Regions from separate parts of the Paeniglutamicibacter sp. genome, predicted to be linked through region 2. Evidence: riboswitches for the same ligand, from Rfam matches in the RefSeq annotation. Region 2 holds a riboswitch; the other holds the start of a gene.

Region 1 (5,003 bases), on a different contig from region 2:
GGGCTCCACAGTGGGTTAAGGCCTTGGTGCGGTGATGCGTTGGATGTCGCGGTCGAGTTCCCGATGGATGGGGGGACCGGCAACATGCCGGGGGCTGGCGCCAGGCGTTCCCTTCGAGTAGCTTTGCCGAGTGGAGCAGTGCCCTTCCTCGATCACCGGCAACGTCGCATCCCGGGCATGGGCAGCCAAACGACCAAGAAGGCATGATCATGAAGCTGACACTGACGGAATTCGTGAGTCTCGACGGGGTGTCGCAAGGCCCCGGGTCTCCCGAGGAAGACACGACCGATGGATTCACCCAGGGTGGATGGCTTGTCCCGCACATGGACGAGGCCTTCGTTGACCAGGCCGCGCAATGGCTTGGGGAAGCCGACGGGCTGCTGCTTGGCCGCCGCACCTATGAGGCCTTCGCCAGGGATTGGCCGCAAATCACCGACCCGGACGACCCCTTCACGGGGCTCATGAATTCCCTGCCCAAGTACGTCGCCTCGCAGACGCTGGGCGAGGGAACCTGGAACCCGACCACGGTCCTCTCCGGCGACGTTGCCGCCCAGGTCGCGGAGCTCAAGGCGCGTCCCGGCAGGGAGCTGCAGATCCACGGGAGTGCCAGGCTTGCCGGATCATTGCTTGCCGATGGGCTGATTGACGAACTCAGGCTCGTGGTGGCACCCGTGGTCCTTGGACACGGGCGGCGCCTCTTCCCTGACGGCGGCGCACCGGCAGGGCTGCGGCTTTCCAGCAGCAAGACCACCCCGGGCGGGCTTGCCATCCTGATCTACCAATGCACCGGCGACGCTGCCTATGCGACCTATACGGGCGTCTCGGACATCTAGTCCAGGAATGTTGCAAGGTCACAATTGAGACCTGGTCGGCGACCGGCTTTCCGTGAAGCGCAAGCGTCTCCTTCGGTCAGCGCGAGGAAGTCCCGGCGTTCAAGTGTCGATTGGCGCTCTTCGGTACCCATCGGCAGAATCATGGCATATGGTCGCACAATCTTCGATTTTTACGCTTCGTGACTTCGTATGTCGAAACAAACTTTGACGAGACGTAAATATTTCTTCTAACGTTAGTCATGAATCAAGAGTGTCAACGTAAGGCCCTGGCCCGTTGACCGGCAACCCTCTCACGGTGGCGGGGTGCTCCAGGTGATGATTCGGCCTACCGGAACCCCGGAGGCAAGTACCGCACACCTCACTGGTTGGCGCGTGAATGACACGCACCGCGAAGGTGGGCCGAAGCCGAAGGATTGAGCACTATGACACTCACCTCTGACCTCACCCCCAACACCCTGCGCAACGTCTTTGCCCAGCACCCCTCGGGCATTGCCGCACTCTGCGCCATCGTTGACGGGCAGCCGCAAGGGATTGTGGCCTCGTCCTTTACGGTTGGCGTCTCCATGGATCCGCCGCTGGTGATGTTCGCGGTCCAGAACACCTCGAACACCTGGCCGCTGGTGCGCACCAGCGGACGCATTGGCGTTTCGGTGCTCAGCGAGAAGAACGAGGGCGTGTGCCGACAGATCGCCTCGAAGTCCGGGGACCGTTTTGCCGGGCTTCGCCTTGATTCGACCGACGAGGGCGCGCTCTTCCTGCATGACGCCACCCTGTGGCTCGACTGCTCCATTGAGCAGGAGATCCCCGCTGGCGACCACCAGGTGGTGCTGCTGCGCGTCCACGGCCACCAGACGCACGACAACGCCAACTCGCCGCTCGTGTTCCACGGCTCGGCATTCCGTCGCCTGGACGCCGAACAGCTGGTCTCCTAAGGCACCTGAACCTCAAGGGCTCCGCGCCCGTGGCACCGAATCCCTGATTCGATGGCACGGGCACGGAGCCCTTTGTTTTTTGCCGAGGGTTTCCTACGACGGTTCGTGCACCACGTCCATCATGTATCGGTAGCCGTCGCGGGCAAGCTGGGTGAGGATCTCCAGATCCACGTCCGCGAGCTTGTTCACGTACAAGCAGGACGCCCCGCGCTTGTGCTTGCCCAGCTTCGCCAGCAGTGGCCCGGCGGTCGGGGCTATGGTCAGCCCGTAAAGGGCAAGGTTCGTCGACCGCGGCGAGAAGCCAATGGCGCCGGCATCCCCTTCGCGGCCCGATTCGTACCTGTAGTGGTAGGTTCCGAAGCCGACGATCGTGGGACCCCACATGGTTGGTGGCTGGCCGCTTACCTCTTCCATCATCTCCAGGAGGACCTCGGCGTCCGTGCGCCGGATCGGATGGGGCACGGCGGCGATGAACTCGCGAGGATCAACGGCCGTTGGTGCGGTCTTGTTGGCGCTCATGCGGCCCAGTATGTCAGTGGTTGGTGATCTCCATCAATGCCCGCAATCCCCAGATCCGTGGCAACTTCCGGCGTGTCTGTGGATAGCTTGTGGGTAACTGTGAAACGGCGACTGATTTAGCCCCGGAATCACGGGGTTTTTGTGTGTATAACTGGTATTTACGCCCCTGGTGGATGTGGATAAATAGTTTGTATCCACAGGCATGTATCTAGATAGATCCTAGTCAGATCCGTATTGTGGGCAAAATTTTGGTGTAATCCACAATGTTCTCCCCAGACTGTGCACACAACACGCCGCGAGGTTCACAGGTTATCCACATGGCCTGTGGATAACCGTGTTGGGTTTGGGGGGAAACAGGTCTATGGTGACAGTGTTCCCCACCTATTTCCACAGGTTCGCGGTGCCCTTGAGCACGTGTGATTTTGAACCTAACGAATCGTCTGTGCTCCTTGAGACACTGAATAGGTAATGAAGCGGAAAACTTGGGAACCCGCGAAGCTTGAAGGGAAAAGCCCGTGTCGCTAGCCAGCACCGAAACCAGCTCTGATTCACGTGGATCGGACTATGGACGCACTCCACCGCAAGATCTCGTAGCCGAGCAAAGCGTCCTGGGCGGCATGATGCTCTCCAAGGACGCCATCGCGGACTGCGTGGAGGTGCTGCGCGGGCTGGACTTCTACCGTCCGGCGCACGAGGCGATCTACGAAGCCATCATCGACCTCTACGGCCGTGGCGAGCCCGCCGACGCCGTCACCGTCTCCGACCTGTTGACCAAGCGCGGCGAAATCACCCGCATCGGCGGCCCTGCCTACCTGCACACGCTCATCCAGTCGGTGCCTACCGCCGCCAACGCCGGTTTCTACGCCGAGATCGTGCGCGAACGCGCAGTGCTGCGCCGGCTGGTTGATGCGGGCACCAAGATCGTCCAGCTCGGATACTCACAGGACGGCGAAGTCGACGCCATCGTCAACGAGGCCCAGGCCGAGGTCTACAAGGTCGCCGAGCGCCGCACTGCCGAAGACTACGTGCCGCTGCGCGACATCATCGAGGGCACCGTCGATGAAATCGAATCCGCCGGCAGTCGCGGCGAGGGCGTGATCGGTGTTCCCACCGGATTCTTCGAACTCGACGAACTGACGCAGGGCCTGCACGGCGGCCAGATGATCGTCATCGCGGCCCGCCCGGCCGTTGGCAAGTCAACATTCGCATTGGATTTTGCCAGGTCAGCGTCCATTAAGAACAGCATGACTGCCGTTTTCTTCTCCCTGGAAATGGGCCGGAACGAAATTGCCATGCGCCTGCTCTCGGCGGAGGCCAGCATCGCGCTGCAGGACTTGCGAAAGGGCACCATCCAGGACGAACAGTGGTCGAAGATCGCCACCACCATGGGCCGGCTCAATGACGCGCCCCTGTTCATTGATGATTCGCCGAACATGTCGCTCATGGAAATTCGCGCCAAGTGCCGTCGACTCAAGCAGAAGCATGACCTCAAGCTCGTGGTGCTCGACTACCTGCAGCTGATGAGCTCGGGCAAAAAAGTCGAATCGCGTCAGCAGGAAGTTTCGGAGTTCTCCCGTGCGCTGAAGCTTCTGGCCAAGGAGCTCGACGTTCCGGTCATCGCGCTCTCCCAGCTGAACCGTGGTTCGGAACAGCGTACCGACAAGAAGCCGATGATTTCGGACCTTCGCGAGTCCGGATCGATCGAGCAGGATGCCGACATGGTCATTCTTTTGCACCGTGAAGATATTTACGACAAGGAATCGGCCCGTGCCGGCGAGGCCGACGTGATCGTGGCCAAGCACCGTAACGGCCCGACCAAGACCATCACCGTCGCCTTCCAAGGCCACTACTCGCGCTTCAGCAACATGGCTCAGGACGGCCACGGCTAGTTTCTCGGAACATCCGGCGACCGGGCGGTTGCGTTCCCCCTTTCGGGGCCACGCAACCGCCCATAGTCGTTTGGCGGCCGCGAAATGGTCCGCTGGATGCGCGGGCAAGGGTGCCGATTCCTTGTCCGCGATGCCGCGTATTCCATGAAATCGCTGCGTGAATAGTTATTATGCGATAGCGTGACGCCATGATGATGTCCTTGCAAGCACTCATGTGGGGCACCATCGCCGGGTCGGCGTTGCTGCTCGGCGCCGCCGCGGCCTGGTGGTTGGACATTCCGCGAAAAATTGTCTCGAGCATCATGGCATTTGGCGCCGGAGTGCTGATTTCCGCCCTCGCCTTCGAGCTGGTTGCCGAGGCTGAGGAAGTCGGCGGGCTGTGGGCCACAGTGGTCGGCTTCCTGGCCGGAGCCGTCAGCTATGTCGGGGCCAACTCCCTGCTGGTGCGCCTCGGTGCGGAACATCGGCGTCGCAGCAAGGCCGCCTTGCGGCCCGGGAGCCGCGATGGCGGAGCTTCAAACGGGGGAACTGCCATCGCAGTCGGTGCCCTGCTGGATGGCATCCCCGAATCCATCGTGCTGGGCGTTGGGCTGCTCACCGGTGCAGCCGTCAACCCAACCATGCTGGCGGCAATCTTCATATCCAACGTGCCCGAGGGACTTGCCAGCACCGCAGACATGAAGCGCGCGGGCAAGGGACCCAAGGAGGTCTTTGCCATTTGGGGGAGTATTGCGGTGCTTTCCGGCCTTGCCGCAATGGTCGGCTACCTCGCCCTCGACAACGCCCCGGGAGAGATCATTGCGGTGGTCACCGCAATCGCGGCGGGCGGC
Region 2 (16,764 bases):
GGGCATCACCAGTGCCTCGCCGCTCTTTCTCGACCTGCAGGAATTCCTGGGCTACGGCCCGTTCGTCACGGCGCTGCTGCCCTCAATCCCCACCTTGGTTTTTGCCGTTGCCGGAATGGCGACGGTCTGGCTGTCCCGGAGGCTTGGCCTGTCCGGAACGATTCTGCTGGCCCTGTGCGTGCTTGCGGCCGGGCTGGCATTCAGGGCGTTGCCGACCACCTGGGCTTTGCTGGCCGGAACGGTGGCTGCCATGTGCGGAATCGCGCTGTGCAACGTGGCCATGCCTTCGTTCATCCGCGAGAACTTTGCGGAGAAGACATCGATGATGACCGGGATGTACACGATCACCATGTCGGTGGGCGCCACCGCAGCCTCGGCATTGAGCGTCCCCCTGGCGCTGGCCGCCGGTTCGCCCACTCTGGGACTTGCCACCTGGAGCTTCCTGGCGCTCGCCGCGGTGCTTGCGTTCCTGCCGTTCATGGTCATGGCCCGCTCCGACAGCGCTTCCGCGTCAACGCGTTCGGGCGTCAGCCCGCTCGCGCTCATCCGCACCCGGCGCGGGATGGTCATTACCGGACTCTTCTCCGTCCAGGCGCTCATGGCCTACGCCATAATGAGCTGGCTGCCGAGTGTCCTGATTTCGCGGTCCATGTCGCCGGCGGATGCCGGGATCATCCTCGGGGTGCTGCAGGCGGTGACGATCCCTGCAACCATGCTTTCCCTGTGGCTCGTCAACAAGCACGGCATGCTGCGCGGGGCCTTCATCATGTGTTCAGTCATGGTTGCCACCGGGCTGGCGGGCCTTGTGTGGCTGCCGCTGTCGTTGGCGTGGCTGTGTGCGGTGGCCATGGGCGTCGGGTTCTCCGTGTTCCCCCTGGTGCTGCTGGTGATCTCCTACAGCGGGGACACCTCCGAGGAAACTACCGCGATGAGCACCTTGGCCCAGTCGGTCGGGTACCTGGTGGCCACCAGCGGGCCGTTCGGCATGGGCCTTTTATACGCGGTCAGCGGTGACTGGACCCTGCCATTGCTGCTGCTGATTCTGGTTGCCGGAATCCAGCTCTGGCTTGGTGTCGTGGCAAGCGGCTATCGCCGGGGAACCCCGCAGCGCGTGCTGTAGGTTCCCCGGCGGGCCGCCGACAGGGCTATGCCTTGGAGGCGATCTCGTCTTCGACGTCCTGGGGCGCAACCAGATCCATCTCCAGCAGCGGCACGACCTTCGACTTGGTGACAAACCGGTGGACGAGCCACAAGCCCAGGAAGATCGGCAGTCCGATGTAGGAGGAGAGTACCTCCATGCCGCGCCCGGCAACCACCGCCTCGTAGTTTTGCCCGGCAATCACCAGGATCAGCACGGCGAAGGCCAGCAGCGGCCCGATCGGGAAGAACGACGCCCGGTAGGGCAGGTCGCTGACCTTGTTGCCCTGGGCCAGGAACCCGCGCCTGAACCGGTAGTGCGAGATGGCGATCCCGGCCCAGACGATAAAGCCACACAGGCCCGAGACGTTCAGCAGCCAGGCGTAGGCGGCACCCTGGCCGACGATGGCGGACAGGAATCCAAAGAGTCCCACCGCGGCGGTGGCCAGCAGCGCCGGAATGGGGACGCCGCGCGAGTTGGTGCGGCCAAAGATCTTGGGGGCCTTGCCGTCGTGGGCCATGGAGTAAAGCATGCGGGTCGAGGCATACAGTCCGGAATTGCCCGCCGAAAGGATTGCGGTGAGGATGACCGCGTTCATGAGCGAGGCTGCAAAGGCGATGCCTGCGCGCTCAAAGACCAGGGTGAACGGGGAGGAAGCCACGTCGGCTTCGCCGGAGGCCAGCAGGCTCGGGTCTGCGAAGGGGATCAGGCAACCGATGATGAAGATGGCACCGATGTAGAAGATCATGATGCGCCAAAAGACGTTGCGGATTGCCCGGGGCACTTCGCGTCGGGGATTCTTTGCCTCGCCGGCGGCCACGCCAACCAACTCGGTGCCCTGGAAGGAGAATCCGGCGATCATGAAGACGGAGATGATCGAAACCCAACCACCATGGAAGACATCCTCGCGGTCCTGCCAGTTGCTGAGCCCGGGGGAACTGTCCCCGAGGATGCCGACGATCATGAGCACGCCGGCGATCAGGAACAGCACCACGGCGGCGACCTTGATCAGCGAGAGCCAGAACTCGCTTTCGCCGAAGGCCTTGGCCGAGAGCGCATTGAGTCCGGTCAACACGACCAGGAATATTCCGGCCCAGATCCAGCCGGGAACGCCGGGCAGCCAGAAGTCCATGATGATCCCGGCGGCGACCAGCTCCGCAGCCACGGTGATGGCCCAGTTGAACCAGTAGTTCCAGCCGATCGCGAACCCGAAGGAGGGGGAGACAAAGCGTGTGGCGAAGGTCTGGAAGGAACCGGCCACGGGGATCTTGGCCGCCATCTCGCCCAGGGACTGCATCAGCAGGAACACCATCAAGCCAACCAGCGCGTAGGCGACCAGCGCGCCGCCGGGGCCCGCCTGGGAAATCGTGCCGCCCGAGGCGACGAAGAGCCCCGTGCCAATCGCGCCGCCGATGGCGATCATCTGCAGGTGTCGGCTGCTTAGCCCGCGCTTGAGTTCGTTGTCCGGCTTATGGGGGTCGATGCCGGTCCCGACCGTTTTGGCGGTTCCGGGCTGTGCCACGGATTCGGGTTCAAGTTCTACGGAAGTTGTGCTCATGGGTGTCATGCAACACCACCCAGGGGTGTTGATGCGAGCTGGCTCACAATTGCGGTGCGGCGGTCCATCTGGCCCCGATGTCGCGCCGGCGCTTCACTACCCTTGCCGTCCGGGGTAAAGATGGTCCGACATGGTGCTTCCGAGGGCGGCCGACCATAACGCAGGACACTATGTGGCGCGAATCCGGTGTCGTGAGCCGTAGACATTTGAATGAATGACCTTATTCTTGCATGTCCCAAGACACAGCGTTTCTGATGCACGGATGGCTTCCAGCTTGATGGGCTAACAGGATCAAGACCATGCCGCAGTCGTTGATCCGGGGTCGACTTGACCCCTGGGTGTCGGATCGAGCCGCAGTTTGATGGCTCCAGATCCCAAAACGACACTGCCCATTATGACGTGAAATTGTCATAAAGACTGAATCCGGGCCATGTGGGATGCATCTTCGACGGGCTTGGGCAGCGACGGCCCGCGATCGGTGCGATGCGTCCCATGGGCAGTGGATAGCGGGTTTGGTCTTCTCCCGCGGCCCCGCGTTCCTGGGACTCGAATGAAGTCCGAGAGGGTTAATCGCAACATGAAACAGCGACCTTCCACCTTTGAGGCGGAAGGTCGCTGTTGATGTGCCGATTACTGGGCTGTTTGAGCCCGTCCCAAGGGGGCCGGGTCCACCATCGAGTGGGCCCGGAAATACTCGATGGCCGCCACCAGATCGATCTGGCCGGAATCTGCCACGTTGCTGCCCTGGGTGAAGGCGGAGAAGTTGTCTCCGCCCGCGGCCAGGAACGAGTTGGTGACTATGCGGAATACCGCGTCGTCGGCGATCGGCTCGCCCTGGTATCTCAACGACAGGATGTGCTCGCCGCGCGCAGCGTTCGGGTCATAGGTGTGGCCGAAGCCCTCGGAGATCCCCAGATGGAGCTTGGGGCGGCTGGACCCGTCCGGTTGCCACTGCTCCTCGAGCACCGACTTGATCTGGGCGCCGTTCAGGTCCATGGTGAACAGCGTGTTGCCAAACGGCTGGACCGAAGCGGCATCCTTGTACGTGACGGTCCCATCGGTCCCGAAGTGCAGGTCCGCGCGCAGGCCGCCGGGATTCATGAAGGCGATCTGCGCGGGAATGCCGCCGAACGTGTCGTTGGACGTGGCCCACTGGTGCATGTCGGCCACCAGGTTGCCCAGCGAGGACTCGACGCCTCGGTCGGAGCCTTCGGTTCCGCCGCGGGTGATGTCTGCGCTGATGGCCCCGATTTCCTGGGCCACGACGACCTCGGCCTGGGCGGTTGCTGCCGCGACGATTTCGGCGACCTTCGGCACCGCCTCGAAGCGGGGAACCACCTCCCCGTCGTTGGCGTTGGTGGTCAGCGACACCAGCTGCGCCTCGAGTCCGACGACCTGCTTGTGCTTCTTGGAGACGGTGACCGTCAGGCTGTCCAGCGTGGTGCCGTATTGGTGGGCCTGCAGCACGGGGCGCTGGAGGTCCTTGGCCCAGCCCTCAACCGGGTAGGAACAGGAATAGCCCGCATGGGTGTGCCCCGAAAGGATTGCGTCGATTTCCGGTGATGCGCCGCGGACCAGCTCCCCGTAGGAGGTGTCCTCGGATCCGATGGCGGAGCAATTGCTGCTCGAGGAGCCCTCATGGGTCAGCAGCACCAACACATCGGCTTCGCCGTTGGACTGCTTCCCGTCGCTCAGTTGCGATGCCACCCGGTTGGCCGCCTCTAGCTGGTTTCCGAAATCGAGCCCCGATACGCCGGCAGGTGTGACCAATGTGCCGGTTTGGTCGGTGACGGTGCCGATGATGCCGACGGTGACGCCGTTGAGGTTCCTGAGGGCGTATTCCTTCAGTGCAGGGCTCTTGGTTCCCTTCTCATAGACGTTGGCTCCCAGGGCGTAGTCGGCTCCGACCGCCGCGTCGCCGGCGCCGTAGCGCGGGATCACGCGGTCAACCAGGTCGTTGAAGCCGTGGTCGAATTCGTGATTGCCCACCGCGGAGACGTCCAGCCCGGCGGCGACCAGTGCGTCGATGGTGGGGTTGTCCTGTTGCGAGAAGGACGTGAACGTGGAGGCGCCGATGTTGTCTCCCGCCGAGACGAAGAGCGTGTTGCGGTTCCGGTCCTTGTAGTCCTTGACGGCGCCTGCCAGAACCGCGGCCCCGGCCTCGGCATCGTTGGCCTCGATGCGGCCGTGGAAGTCGTTGATGCCCACCAGCTCGATGGTCGTGGTGGGTGCGTTGTCCGGCTTCTTGGCCTGGACCTGCGAGTTCGGGTCGGCGGACAGGGCCTGCGCCGGGGCCGCGATGGCAGTTGAAGCCAGGAGCATGAATGCTGCGGCGGCGATCAATGCGTTGCGCCGCAAGGGAAGTTTCTCGGACACGTTGGTTCTTCTCCCTCAAGAAAGGTGACGAGTTGGTGTGGTCCCATCCATGTGGCCCGGCGGGACACATGCGGCTGATCCTACCCAGCGGTAATGCGGAGTCCAAGGGTTGTTGGGGTGCGGATATCCCTGCGGGAGGCCCGGGACTCGCCGGGTCTGCGGGCTATTTGTGGCACCATGAAGCCATGACCAATCACGACGAGGATAGGGCCCCTGAGCTGGAATCCTTTGAAAAGCTCCACAAGGACGGCAGCCCGTGGGCGCGCGGGTTCACCCTGGATGGGGAATTTCACGGCGACTGGGAGTGGTTCAGGATCGACGGTACCATCATGCGTTCAGGCCGCCTGGATCGCGGCCGCCAGGTGGGAATTTGGACGACCTACGACAAGTCCGGGATCCCTTACAAGGACACCGACTACGGCGAGTAGGGGAATGCTGTGTGGCCAGGGGCATGCTCGACGGCGACACCACCCACCCACTCTAGATGCGATGCGTTCTCAATAGCAAACCGAGACCGCGCACTCCGACCTTTGTTGTGAATGATTCTCATTTAACTTATGGTGATTCCCATGTCACACGAAAAATCACTTACCAAGCGCCGCGTCCAGGCCGCTGCCACCACCCGCAGGTTGCACATGGGAACCGGCATTCTGGCGCTCATTACTGCCGGAACCCTGCTGGCGGGATGCGCCTCCAGTGCGCCCGGCCAGGCCGCACCCGCACCGGAATCTTCGGCAGGGAGCCCGAGTGCCAAGATCGCTGAGGCCGGTACCGCCACGCCCCGGCTCGTGCTCACCTACGACGGGGGACTGCTGGTCGCCAATGCACGCGACGGCGCGATCCTCTCGGACCACAGGCTTGAAGGATTCAATCGCGTCAACCCCGCAGGAGATGGCCGCCGCGTGCTCGTCTCGACCGCCGGGGGATTCCAGGTCCTGGACGCCGGGGCGTGGTCCGAGAAGCACGGGGAACACGCCCACCACTACACCGCCGAACCCGCGCTGACCGAGCTGGTGTTCCCGGCCGGGAAGCCCGGGCATGCGGTGGTCCACGCCGGCCACACCGCACTCTTCGACGACGCCACCGGCAAGATCAACATCTTCGAATCCACCAAGTTGGACAACAAGGAACTTCCGCGCACCGACGACGTGGCGCTGCCCGAAGCCCACCACGGGGTGGCGGTGCAGCTCTCGGACGGGAAATTGCTGGTCACCGACGGAACCTCGGAGGCGGTCAACGCGGTGAAGCTGCTCTCCGCCACGGATGCCAAGCACCGGCGCACCACAGTGGCCGAATCCAAGCAGTGCCCGGGTGTCCATGGCGAGGCTGTTGCCAAGGACGAGGCCATGGTGGTCGGCTGCGAGGACGGCATCCTGGTCATCAAGGACGAGAAGATTTCCAAGCTCGAAGCACCGGATGCATACGGCCGCATCGGAAACCAGGCCGGCTCCGAGGCCTCGTCAGTGGTGCTCGGGGACTACAAGAGGGACAAGGACGCCGAGCTTGAACGCCCGCAAACCTTCTCGCTGACGGACACCGCCACCAATACCCTCAAGCTCATCAACATCGACTACAGCTATTCGTTCCGCTCCTTGGCCCGCAGTGCCGGCGGGGACGCGCTGTTGCTGGGGACCGACGGCAAGCTGCATGTCTACGACGTGAAGAACGGGAAGGAAAAGAAGGCCATTGCCGTGGTCGGCGCCTGGGAAGAACCGATCGATTGGCAGCAGCCGCGCCCGACGGTGCACGTCTCAGGGGATACCGCCTATGTCACCGAACCGGCTACCAAGGAGTTGCACTTCGTGGACCTGAAGACCGGCAAGGTCTCACGGAGCGTGACCCTGCCAGAAGTTCCCAACGAGATCACCTCGATCAAGGGATAGAGGGAGCCCCCGTCTCCCGGGAAACAAAAAATCGTGGGTCGATGCCGTTCCCCTCGAACGGCATCGACCCACGATCGGTTCATGGTGGCGCTAGCCGGCGGTGACCAGCTCGACGCTGACAGGAGTCGGGTTGGTGAAGATGTCCAGCACCGGGCAGTGCTCGTCGACGGTTGCCTGCAGTTCCTCGTAGCGCTCGCGCGTCTCCGGGCCCTCGATCTTGACCGTCAGGCGCACCTCGCCGAAGCCTGGACGAACGGTCTCCTCGACGCCGAAGAGGCCGCGAACATCCAGGTCTGCATCGGCGTTGATTTCCAGCGAGTCGATCTTGATGCCCAGCTGGTGCGCGTACAGGCGGTAGACCACGATCTGGCAGGAAATGAGTGCACCGAGCGCAAACTCGACCGGGCTTGCCGCGGCGTCGTCCCCGGCCAGTGCCTCGGGCTCGTCGACAATGAAGCGGTGGTTGCCGGCGGTGATTTCGCTGGACACCGAACCGGTGGACACTCCGCTGGCCTTGAAGGTCAGCGCCGCGCTGGCGGTGTTGGCGGCAATGCGCTCACCCCAGGCGGTGCCCGCGGCGGTCAGCCTCTCGGCGCGAACCGAATCAAGGGTGCTATCGATCAGGGTTTCGGACATGGGAAACGATCCTTTCGTGGCTGGCGCATGCGCTTGCACGACGCCATACTTACGCCGCTCCTGTTGGGCGGCGCCGAATCTTCACCTGGAGCACCCCGCTATGACGAAGAGGGTTGCTGTCCGGCCGACCAGGGTCGTGAGTGGCAGGAGCTCGTGATTCTGTGTACGAGTGTTGTCGATTTCATGGTGCCCGCGCAACGCGGGCACTTAACAAATCTTCACGATCAATCGCCCATATATCGAACAAGTGCCTGTCAAGGTGCCGAATATTGCCAAATTGGCGAATGGTTCGAAGTGTTTGGATTTGTTCGGCGAAGTAACTGCGTTGTCTGACTCGGGAGATTTCGATGCTGGAAGGCCCCCGTCAAGTCGCGCTCGCCCGGGAGATGACGGCATTCGAGAGGAGCGGTTGTCATGAGACGCGGCAAACGCCGGTGGTTCAACTACGCCTGCTGCGACATCGGCCCCGGCCCTCCACGTGAAGGGCCGGGGGCCGATGGCCGGTTTCGTGCGGAGGTTAGCTCTCGCGTCGCGGGGCATCATTGGCGTTGAGCTTCGAAAGCAGGTCGGCGAAGCGCTTGATTTCCTCGGGGTCCCATGAAATCAGCCGGTTCCTCAACAATTGGCGCGACGCCGCGCTAGAGGCAAGGTATCCGGCACGTGCGGTGTCGGTGATGCTGACCAGCATGGCCCGGCCGTCGTTCGGATCCGGGACGCGGGTGACCAGGTTCTTGGCCTCGAGCCATTTGATCATCCGGCTCATGGTGGCCTTGTCCACCTGGAGTTCCTCGGCCAGGATGATCTGCTGCTGGGCGTGCTCGCGCGCAAGGATGGAGAGCACCTTGTAGCCCAGCGGCTGAAGTTCCGGATGGATGGCTGCGGCGCGCTTGCGAATGGCCTGGCGCGCCTTGACGACCATGATCGAAAACTCTTTTTCCACGTCTTCGATCAGTGGATCAAGGGTTCCGGGGTCTGCTGCCGGTCCCGGGTCGGGGCGGGAATCGGAGAACGGTGAAGTCATGGGAATCATTTTAGTGGTGATGCGCCGTTTCGAAGTGTTCGCGACGGCGCGTTTGCCATTCCCGCACGACCGCCACTTTGGTCACGAGTTGCTCTACTGCCCCAATCGTGTCCATGGCGCCGATCGCGTCTGCTGCGAATGTGGTCAATGCGGCGGTTTGTGCCGGTTTGAGCGCTCAGCGAATTCAGGACAAAACAATCGGCCCGAGGGCTTCACGTAACCACTTGTGACGGGCAGAATTGCTAATTGTTGAACCCCGCCAAACGATGGAGAACACCATGGGCACGATTCTCAACCCGTACATCAGCTTTCGCGACACGGCGCGTCCCGCGCTCGAGTTCTACCAGACGGTCTTCGGCGGTGAGCTGGATTTGCGCCCCTTCGCGGACTTCGAGTTCGCCAAGACCGATAATTCCGATGACGACAACAAGATCATGCACGGGCACCTGCGTGCACCCAATGGCTTGAACCTGATGGCGGCCGACACCCCTGCCGACATGGAGTGGAAGGGCGGCACCGCCATTTCCGTCACCCTCAGCGGTGACGACAAGGAAGAAATGACCGGGTACTGGGAAAAGCTCAGCGAAGGCGCCAAGATCGGCGAGCCGCTGGCCCAGGCGCCGTGGGGCGACTGGTTCGGCATGCTGACCGACAAGTTCGGAGTTGACTGGATGGTCAACATTGACGGGCCCGGCAGCCCCGAGCAGTAAGCCCCGGCGCCACCGATGATTGAGTGCCGACGGTGCCAACCGGCATGAAAAAATGCGTGGGTTCGACCGTGAGAGGTCGAACCCACGCATTATTACGCCATTGACAGCCGGAAGCCAGCCGGCGACCACAGGTGCATCCGGCCTGCGGCCAGTTGCCCCACTGCCACGCCGCCTCTGTCGGGCTCACAGTTCATTCGGTCCTGCCGCGGGGTTTCTCCCTGTAGCCCCATGCCATGATCGATGCCGAACGCGGCGTCTATGGCTTCATCAAGATCGTCAAATAGGGGCAGCGTTTCAACGACTTGGGTCCAGCGTTTGAACGAGTTGGACCCGACCGGTGCCGGTTTTCCTTGACCGTTCGTGCCTTGGCGGACCAGACTCGGGCGTAGTCAACGCGATATTTCCAGAAACCGAGGGTGCCCCGATGGAAGACGAACTCGATCTCATTGTGATTGGCTGGGGCAAGGGCGGAAAAACGCTTGCCGGAAACATGGCCCGTGCCGGGCAACGTGTGGCAATCATCGAGGCCTCGGCGGAGATGTATGGCGGCACGTGCATCAACATCGGATGTGTTCCCACCAAGGCGCTGATCCATGATGCCGAAGTCCGCGCCGATACCGGCTTCGACCATGAATACTTCGACACCGCGGTCCAGCGCCGCGACAAGCTCACCGCCATGATGCGGGCCAAGAATTTCTCCATGCTCGACGGCCTGGATGCGGTCATGACCATCACTGGCCGGGCAAGCTTTATCGGCCCGCGACGCATCAGGATCGAGGCGGGGGCGGAAACCCTCGAGCTGGGTGCCCGCCGGATCATCATCAACACCGGTGCGGTACCCGCGATCCCGGACCTCGACGGCGCGCGCATCGGCGGGCGGATCCACGACTCCACCACGCTGCAACACGCACCGCTTCCCAGATCCCTGGTGGTGGTCGGCGGTGGATACGTCGGAACCGAATTCGCCTCGATGTTTGCGCACTTCGGCTCGAAGGTCACCGTGCTGGACCGCGGGGCACGGGCGCTGAAAAAGGAGGACGAAGACGTTGCCGCCGAGGTGCTCAGTGCCCTTGCCGACGTGGGGGTCGAGGTCCGTGTGGGCGCCAGCGTGCAGCGCATCAGGCAAGATGCCGACTCCGCGAAGGTGAGCTACAACCAAGGAGGGCAGATGCACGAAATCGAGGCCGACGCGGTGCTCATTGCCCTCGGGCGCACCCCCGCCACCGGCGGGCTGAACCTGGAAGCGGCGGGCATCGAGCTCACCGCAACCGGAGCCGTCAAGGTCGACGAACGCCTGTCCACCACGGCCGAGGGCGTGTACGCGATGGGGGACGTGAACGGCGGGCCGCAATTCACCTACGTGTCCCTTGACGACAACCGCATCGTCGCCGACGCGATCCTGGGAACCGGCAAGCGTTCCACTGCGGACCGCGTCGCGGTTCCCCACACCATCTTCACCACCCCGCCTCTGGCCCGCGTCGGGCTCAGCGAGGAGACGGCCCGAGCCCAGGGGCTGCGGATCAAGGTCGCCGTCAAGAAGGTTGCCGAGATTGCCGCGATGCCCCGACCCAAGATCGTGGGTGATGCGCGTGGCATCATCAAGGTCGTGGTCGACGCAGACTCCGACCGGGTCCTGGGCGCGGCCCTCATGCACGTGGATTCCCAGGAGGTCATCAATTTGGTCGCCCTGGCCATGCGCCAGGGAGTCCCCTCGGCCGCGCTGCGCGATTCAATCTTCACGCACCCCTCGTCGACGGAGGCGCTGAACGAGGTGCTCGGGTCATTCACCCGCTGAGTCCTCCTCGGTCACCCGCTGAATCCTCCTCGGTCACCCGCTGAATCCTCCTCGGTCACGCGCGGACCCGGATGCGGTGAGAGGCAGCCGGAGACCATAAGATGAGAGCGTGCAAGACCTGCTGACCAGCCTGGGCCCCGCACTCGACCTCATAGGGTGGGTGGCGCTCATTGCCGCGGCCGGATTCTATGCCTTTGCCCTGGCCGAACGCCGCCGGGATGCGGAATGGAAGACCGCCGGTTATGAGATCGCCGTGCTCGAGGGGCAGGAATGCCTGGTCTTCCACACCGCGGACGGCACCGTCCGCAGCGAGCTATTGGTGCTCGAACACCCGCGCGTTCCCGAGGGCGAGGCGCTGGTCTACTACCGGGACGACAAGACCGGATCCTGGCAACTGGAAAAGCCGCGCTCAAACGTGCGCTTCCTCTATTGGACGGCCGCGTCCCTGCTGGCAGGCTTTCTCCTGAGCCAGGTCCTGGGCATCATTGCCCAATGGGACTAATCTTCGGCCGCAAGCGGCAGGGCGAAGATCCTCGAATCCGCCCCCTCGTTGGTGGCCACCCACAATTCCCTGCCCACCACCAGCGCATCCCGCAACCGTCCCTGCTGGCCCGTCAGCAACTCGCGGGCACCGTGGAGCGCGCCGCCGGTCGGGGGCGTTCCCTTCGGAAGAGGCAACACCCAGAGCCGTTCGCCGCGCAGGCACGCCACATAAGCCGTGTCACCGGCAATCGCCAGCGCGCTGGGCGAGGCCTCTGAGGTCTTCGCCCACACATGGATCGGGTCCACGAATCCCGGATCGTTCGCCACCCCGGTGACCTGGGGCCACCCGTAGTTGCCTCCCGCACGGATCAGGTTCACCTCGTCGTTCTTCTCTGGACCCAGCTCGCTGATCCACAGTCGACCTGTCGAATCCCAGCCGAGTCCCTGCACGTTCCGGTGCCCGTAGGAATACACCGGCGAACCGGCAAAGGGATTGTCCATCGGGATGCCGCCCTCGAGCTGGATCCGCAGGACCTTGCCGTTGAGGCGAGCCGTGTCCTGGGCCGCCTGCCGGTCTGTGGCATCGCCGGTGCCGATATAGAGCAGGCCGTCGGGGCCTAGCTTGATGCGCCCGCCGTTGTGGATGCCGGCACGGGGAATGCCGGTCAGGATGTCTTGGGCGGGCCCCAGCCCGGCATCTTGCAGCGCGAAGCGCACCACCCGGTTGTCACTCTCAGTGCCCATGTAGGCGTAGAGCCACTCGGCCCCACCGGGTTCGGTGAAGATCTCCAGTCCCAGCAGGCCGGCCTCGCCGCCCGGAACCACCTGCGGCAGATGGGCCAGGGGAGTGAGCCTGCCGTCGGGGGCGAGTCTCATGATCCTGGCGGTGTCCCGTTCGGAGATGAGGTGGCTACCGTCTTTGCAGGCAACCATTGACCAGGGCGTGTCGAGGCCCGATGCCTTGAGGGTCAGCCGGGGGTCGGTGCCGGTGGGCGTCGGAGTGGGCGTCGCCGTGGCGAGGGGGACCTCCGGGGAGGAACACGCAGCCAGGGTCGCCAGGCCCAGGGCGCCGCCCCAGGCAAGGACGGTGCGGCGATCCACGTCGGGGCCGGCCGCGGGCCCACGAGCCTTCATGGCCCGAGTCTAGAGCGCATCGATCGGTGGACGGAAGCGTTTGCCCATGGCCACAAAAACGGCCCAGGTCTTCCGGAATCACCGCAGGACTTGCCGGTGACCCCGGAAAATCCGGGCCGCTAGATGGGGGTGCTACTTCTTCGCGGCCGTCAGCGAATCGACCCATTCCTGGTTTTCGGAGATCCACTGGTCCACGATCGGGGCGTATTCCTGGGTGTCGGCGCCGTTGAACATGGCGTTTTCCAGGGAGAAGAGGTGCTCGTCATCGATCTTGAAGTCCTTCATCCAGCCGGCGAGGGTGGGGAAGTCTTCCTTGAAGGTGAGGCTGCCATAGGTGCTGATGTGCTCGGCGTCGCCCAGCGTGCCCTTGGGATCCTTGAGGTCCTTGATATCGAAGGCGTCGTAGGCCCAGTGCGGACGCCACAGGGTCACCAGGATGTCGTCGCCGGCACCCGTGGCCTTCTTCAACTCGGTCAACATGGCCGGGGTGGAAGAAGTCACGAAATCCATCTTCTCCAGGCCGTACTGCGGGATGACGCGGTCGTTCATTGCCTTGGTCAGCCCGGCGCCCGGGTCGATGCCCACAATGCGGTTGCCGAACATGTCAGCCTTGCCCGCAAGCTCGTCCAGGGACTCGATGTCTGCGTCCTTGTTTACGGCAACGGTCAGCTTGGCGTTCTCGGTCCAGGTCCCCAGTTCGACGATCTTGTCACCGTACTTTTCGGCCTGGGTGGCGTGGGTTTCCGGCAGCCATACGTCCATGGCCATGTCGAAGTCGCCGGTGGAAATGCCGGAGAAGACCGGTGCGACATCGGCGCTTGTGAGCGTCACGTCGTAGCCCTTCTTGGCCAGGATGCGCTCCCACAAGTGCGACACGGCAAGGCCTTCGTCCCAACCGGCGAAGACGCCGACGGTGAGCTCCTTCTTGTCGCCGTTCTCCGGGCCGGCAGCGGCCCCGCTGTCGGAACCGCAAGCGGTCAACGCCAACGTCGAGGCCGCAGCCACGGCCATCAGTGATGCGAGTTTTTTCCTCATGATTCGTGCCTTTCTCGACGGCCCCAGGGTGCGGGGCCGCTAATGGGGGAGTTGTTACGCTGCAGCGTGCTTCTTGGACCTGCTGAGCGAGGCGGTGACGCGATCAAGGAAGATCGCGAGGATGACGACGGCGAGACCGGATTCCACGCCCAGCGGGGTGTTCAGACCGGTAAGTGCCTCGTAGACGGCCCCGCCGAGCCCGCCGGCGCCGACCATGCCGGCGATGACAACCATGGAGAGCGAGAGCATGATGATCTGGTTGATGCCGGCCATGATGGTGGGCATGGCCAGGGGGATCTGGATTTGGCGCAGGATGCGCAGGGGCGAGGCGCCGAAGGCCTGCCCGGCCTCGACGACTTCGCTGTCCACGGACCGGATGCCCAGTTCGGTGAAGCGGGCGCCAGGCGCCAGGGCAAAGATGATCGTGGCCACGATGCCGGGGACCGGCCCGATGCCCAGCAACAGCAGCACGGGAATCAGGTACACGAAGGCAGGCATGGTCTGCAGGAAGTCCATCACGGGCTTCACGACACTGGAGACCGCGCTGGACTTGGCAGCGGCGATGCCCAGCGGGACCGAGATGATAACCGCGACCACGGATGCCACCAGCACCAAGGCCAGAGAGTGCATGGCGTTTTCCCATTGGTTCATGCCGTAGATCAGCAGGAACCCGACGATGCTGCCCAGGGCCAGTTTCCAGCCCTTGAGCCAGAAAGCCAGGCCGGCGAGCACGATGATGATGGCCCAGAACGGAGGGGTGGTGAGGACCCAGTCGAGTCCTTCGTAGAACTGCCCGAAGAAGGCCTTGACGCCGTCGAAGAAGACACCGAGGTTGTCGATGACCCAGTCAAGGGCGCTCTCCGCCCATTTGCCGACGGGAATCCTGAATAAGTCGTTGGCCATTAGAGAGTGCCTCCCTTTTCACCCGATGGGTCCTGGGCGAAAATTTCCGGTTGTTGGCTGCCGTCGTCGTTTCCCGCGCTCTGTCCCGGGACCACGATCTGGATTGCATCGGTCGTTGAGGGGACGTTGCCCAGGGCCGCCAGCAGCGTTGCGCGTGCAACCGCGCCAACCAGCCGGCCCTTCTCGTCGACGACAGGCAGGGGAGTGTTGCTTTCCACGGACCGGCCGAACAGGTCGTTGAGCGCGGTTTCGGCGGCAACCGCATCGTCGGCTCGTGCCAGGATCTCCGTCAGGTCCGAGCCTCCGCGGTCGATCAGGGCCATGACCTCGCGGTCGGTGACGATGCCGCGGAAGTTGCGGTGGCGGTCGATGACAAAGGCGCCGGAGCTCTGCTGCTCACGCATCGTCAGCAGGGCGGCGCGTGCGCCTCCGCTGATGCTGACCACGGCGCGCGGGTTCTCCATGACGCTGCCGGCGGTCAGCACGCGAGTGCGGTCCACGTCGCGGACGAACGACGCCACGTACTCGTTGGCCGGGTTCGTGAGGATTTCATCGGGGGTGCCGATCTGAACGATTTCCCCGTCGCGCATCACCGCAATGCGGTCCCCGAGGAACATGGCTTCGTTCAAGTCGTGGGTGATGAAGATGATCGTCTTGCCAAGGTCGGCTTGCAGGGAGGCGAGCTGCTCCTGCATGTCGCGGCGGATCAACGGGTCAAGTGCGGAAAATGCCTCGTCCATGAGCAGGATGTCGGTTTCCGAGCACAATGCCCTGGCCAACCCGACACGTTGCTGCATGCCGCCGGAGAGCTGTCCGGGGTATTTGTCTCCCCAGCCGGTCAGCCCGACGGTTTCAAGCATTTTTGTGGCCTGCTCGGTGCGCTTCATCTTGCCTACGCCCTGGATCTCCAGTGCGTAGGCGGCGTTTTCCAACACGGTGCGGTGCGGCAACAGGGCAAAGTGCTGGAAGACCATGGATACGCTCTTTTGCCGTACCTGGCGCAGGCGCTTGCCGGAGATCTTGCTGATGTCGGTGTCCCCGACGTGGACCGAGCCGCTGGTCATGGGCAGCAGTCCGTTGAGCATGCGGATCAATGTCGACTTGCCGGAACCGGACAATCCCATGACCACGAAGATCTCGCCTGGCTTGACCTCAAACGAGGCATCAATGACGGCTGCGGTGCCCATGGGGGCGACGTCCTTGCGTGATTGCCCGTCCTTGAGGGCCTTCACCGCTTCGTGCGGTTTGCGCCCAAATACCTTGAAGGCATTGGTGACACGTAGGGCCGGTGAAGGCGGTCCTGTTGTTGAATTCATGCGTCATTCCATCCACGTGTTGCGCGGGATATCCGGCACCACGATTTGTGCATTCTTGTTCACTTGGCCGTTGCATTCGGCTGGTGAGCCTCGCGCAAACGGATGAGACTTAGGCCATCCACGGTAACAGCCCGGCGCGGAAAGATAACAATTCTTCGGCGATTTCCAGCCAAACTTGGACGTAGTTTTAGTGTTCGAACCCGCGTAATTCCGCATCAGGATCGGCGTTTCGACATCGTCAAATCGACGATTTGATGAAAATCAATTTACGATCGATTTGCCTCCGATCGACTGGTCAACATCGAGCGTCGAATCCGGTGTTTTGTAAATAATTTTTGGTCGCTATTCGACGATATTTGTTGAATCAATCACATTGGACAAGGGGTCGGATCGTGGGCCCAAGCGGACCCGATAAAGTCCGTTGGTTGGGCGCGAGGTAAAAGCAAGAGATGATGGAACCACACGATTTTCTTATTACCACCTCCCTCGCGGTTCGCGCAGCGGCGGCGGGAGATTCAAGGAGGCACCCTCATGAGCGAGGCCATTAATATCGGTTCCGTCGACAGCATCGACGAAGGCGAAGCCATCGTCATTCCGTCCGAGGACAATGGAACCAAGGACGACATTGCGGTGTTCCACGCCGAGGATGGCAACTTCTACGCCATCAACGACGAATGCACGCACGAGACGGCTTCGCTGGCTGACGGCTGGATCGAGGGCACCGAGGTCGAGTGCCCGGTCCACGCGGCCAAGTTCTGCCTCAAGTCCGGCGAGGC

Evidence for each region. Region 2 has a riboswitch for S-adenosylmethionine ahead of ACLQ7E_RS04860 (OsmC family protein). Riboswitches for the same ligand answer to the same signal wherever they lie in the genome.
Region 1: linked by a shared signal. The riboswitch ahead of ACLQ7E_RS12090 (flavin reductase family protein) and the one ahead of ACLQ7E_RS04860 (OsmC family protein) in region 2 are both predicted to bind S-adenosylmethionine.

Annotation. Positions count from the first base shown of each region.
Region 1 covers NZ_JBKKAP010000100.1:76-5,078, forward strand. Annotated here, with positions in the region: gene ACLQ7E_RS12085 (dihydrofolate reductase family protein) at 210-833, shown strand; SAM riboswitch class IV at 1,076-1,188, shown strand; gene ACLQ7E_RS12090 (flavin reductase family protein) at 1,256-1,765, shown strand; gene ACLQ7E_RS12095 (DUF1801 domain-containing protein) at 1,859-2,284, opposite strand; gene dnaB (replicative DNA helicase) at 2,800-4,173, shown strand; gene ACLQ7E_RS12105 (ZIP family metal transporter) at 4,362-5,003, shown strand, end outside.
Region 2 covers NZ_JBKKAP010000039.1:63,917-80,680, forward strand. Annotated here, with positions in the region: gene ACLQ7E_RS04835 (MFS transporter) at 1-1,120, shown strand, start outside; gene ACLQ7E_RS04840 (amino acid permease) at 1,146-2,696, opposite strand; gene ACLQ7E_RS04845 (bifunctional metallophosphatase/5'-nucleotidase) at 3,327-5,072, opposite strand; gene ACLQ7E_RS04850 (hypothetical protein) at 5,258-5,500, shown strand; gene aztD (zinc metallochaperone AztD) at 5,642-6,955, shown strand; gene ACLQ7E_RS04860 (OsmC family protein) at 7,046-7,591, opposite strand; SAM riboswitch class IV at 7,632-7,750, opposite strand; gene ACLQ7E_RS04865 (MarR family winged helix-turn-helix transcriptional regulator) at 8,109-8,612, opposite strand; gene ACLQ7E_RS04870 (VOC family protein) at 8,891-9,322, shown strand; gene ACLQ7E_RS04875 (FAD-dependent oxidoreductase) at 9,747-11,117, shown strand; gene ACLQ7E_RS04880 (hypothetical protein) at 11,227-11,619, shown strand; gene ACLQ7E_RS04885 (PQQ-dependent sugar dehydrogenase) at 11,616-12,734, opposite strand; gene ACLQ7E_RS04890 (glycine betaine ABC transporter substrate-binding protein) at 12,867-13,769, opposite strand; gene ACLQ7E_RS04895 (ABC transporter permease) at 13,824-14,672, opposite strand; gene ACLQ7E_RS04900 (quaternary amine ABC transporter ATP-binding protein) at 14,672-15,988, opposite strand; gene ACLQ7E_RS04905 (non-heme iron oxygenase ferredoxin subunit) at 16,520-16,764, shown strand, end outside.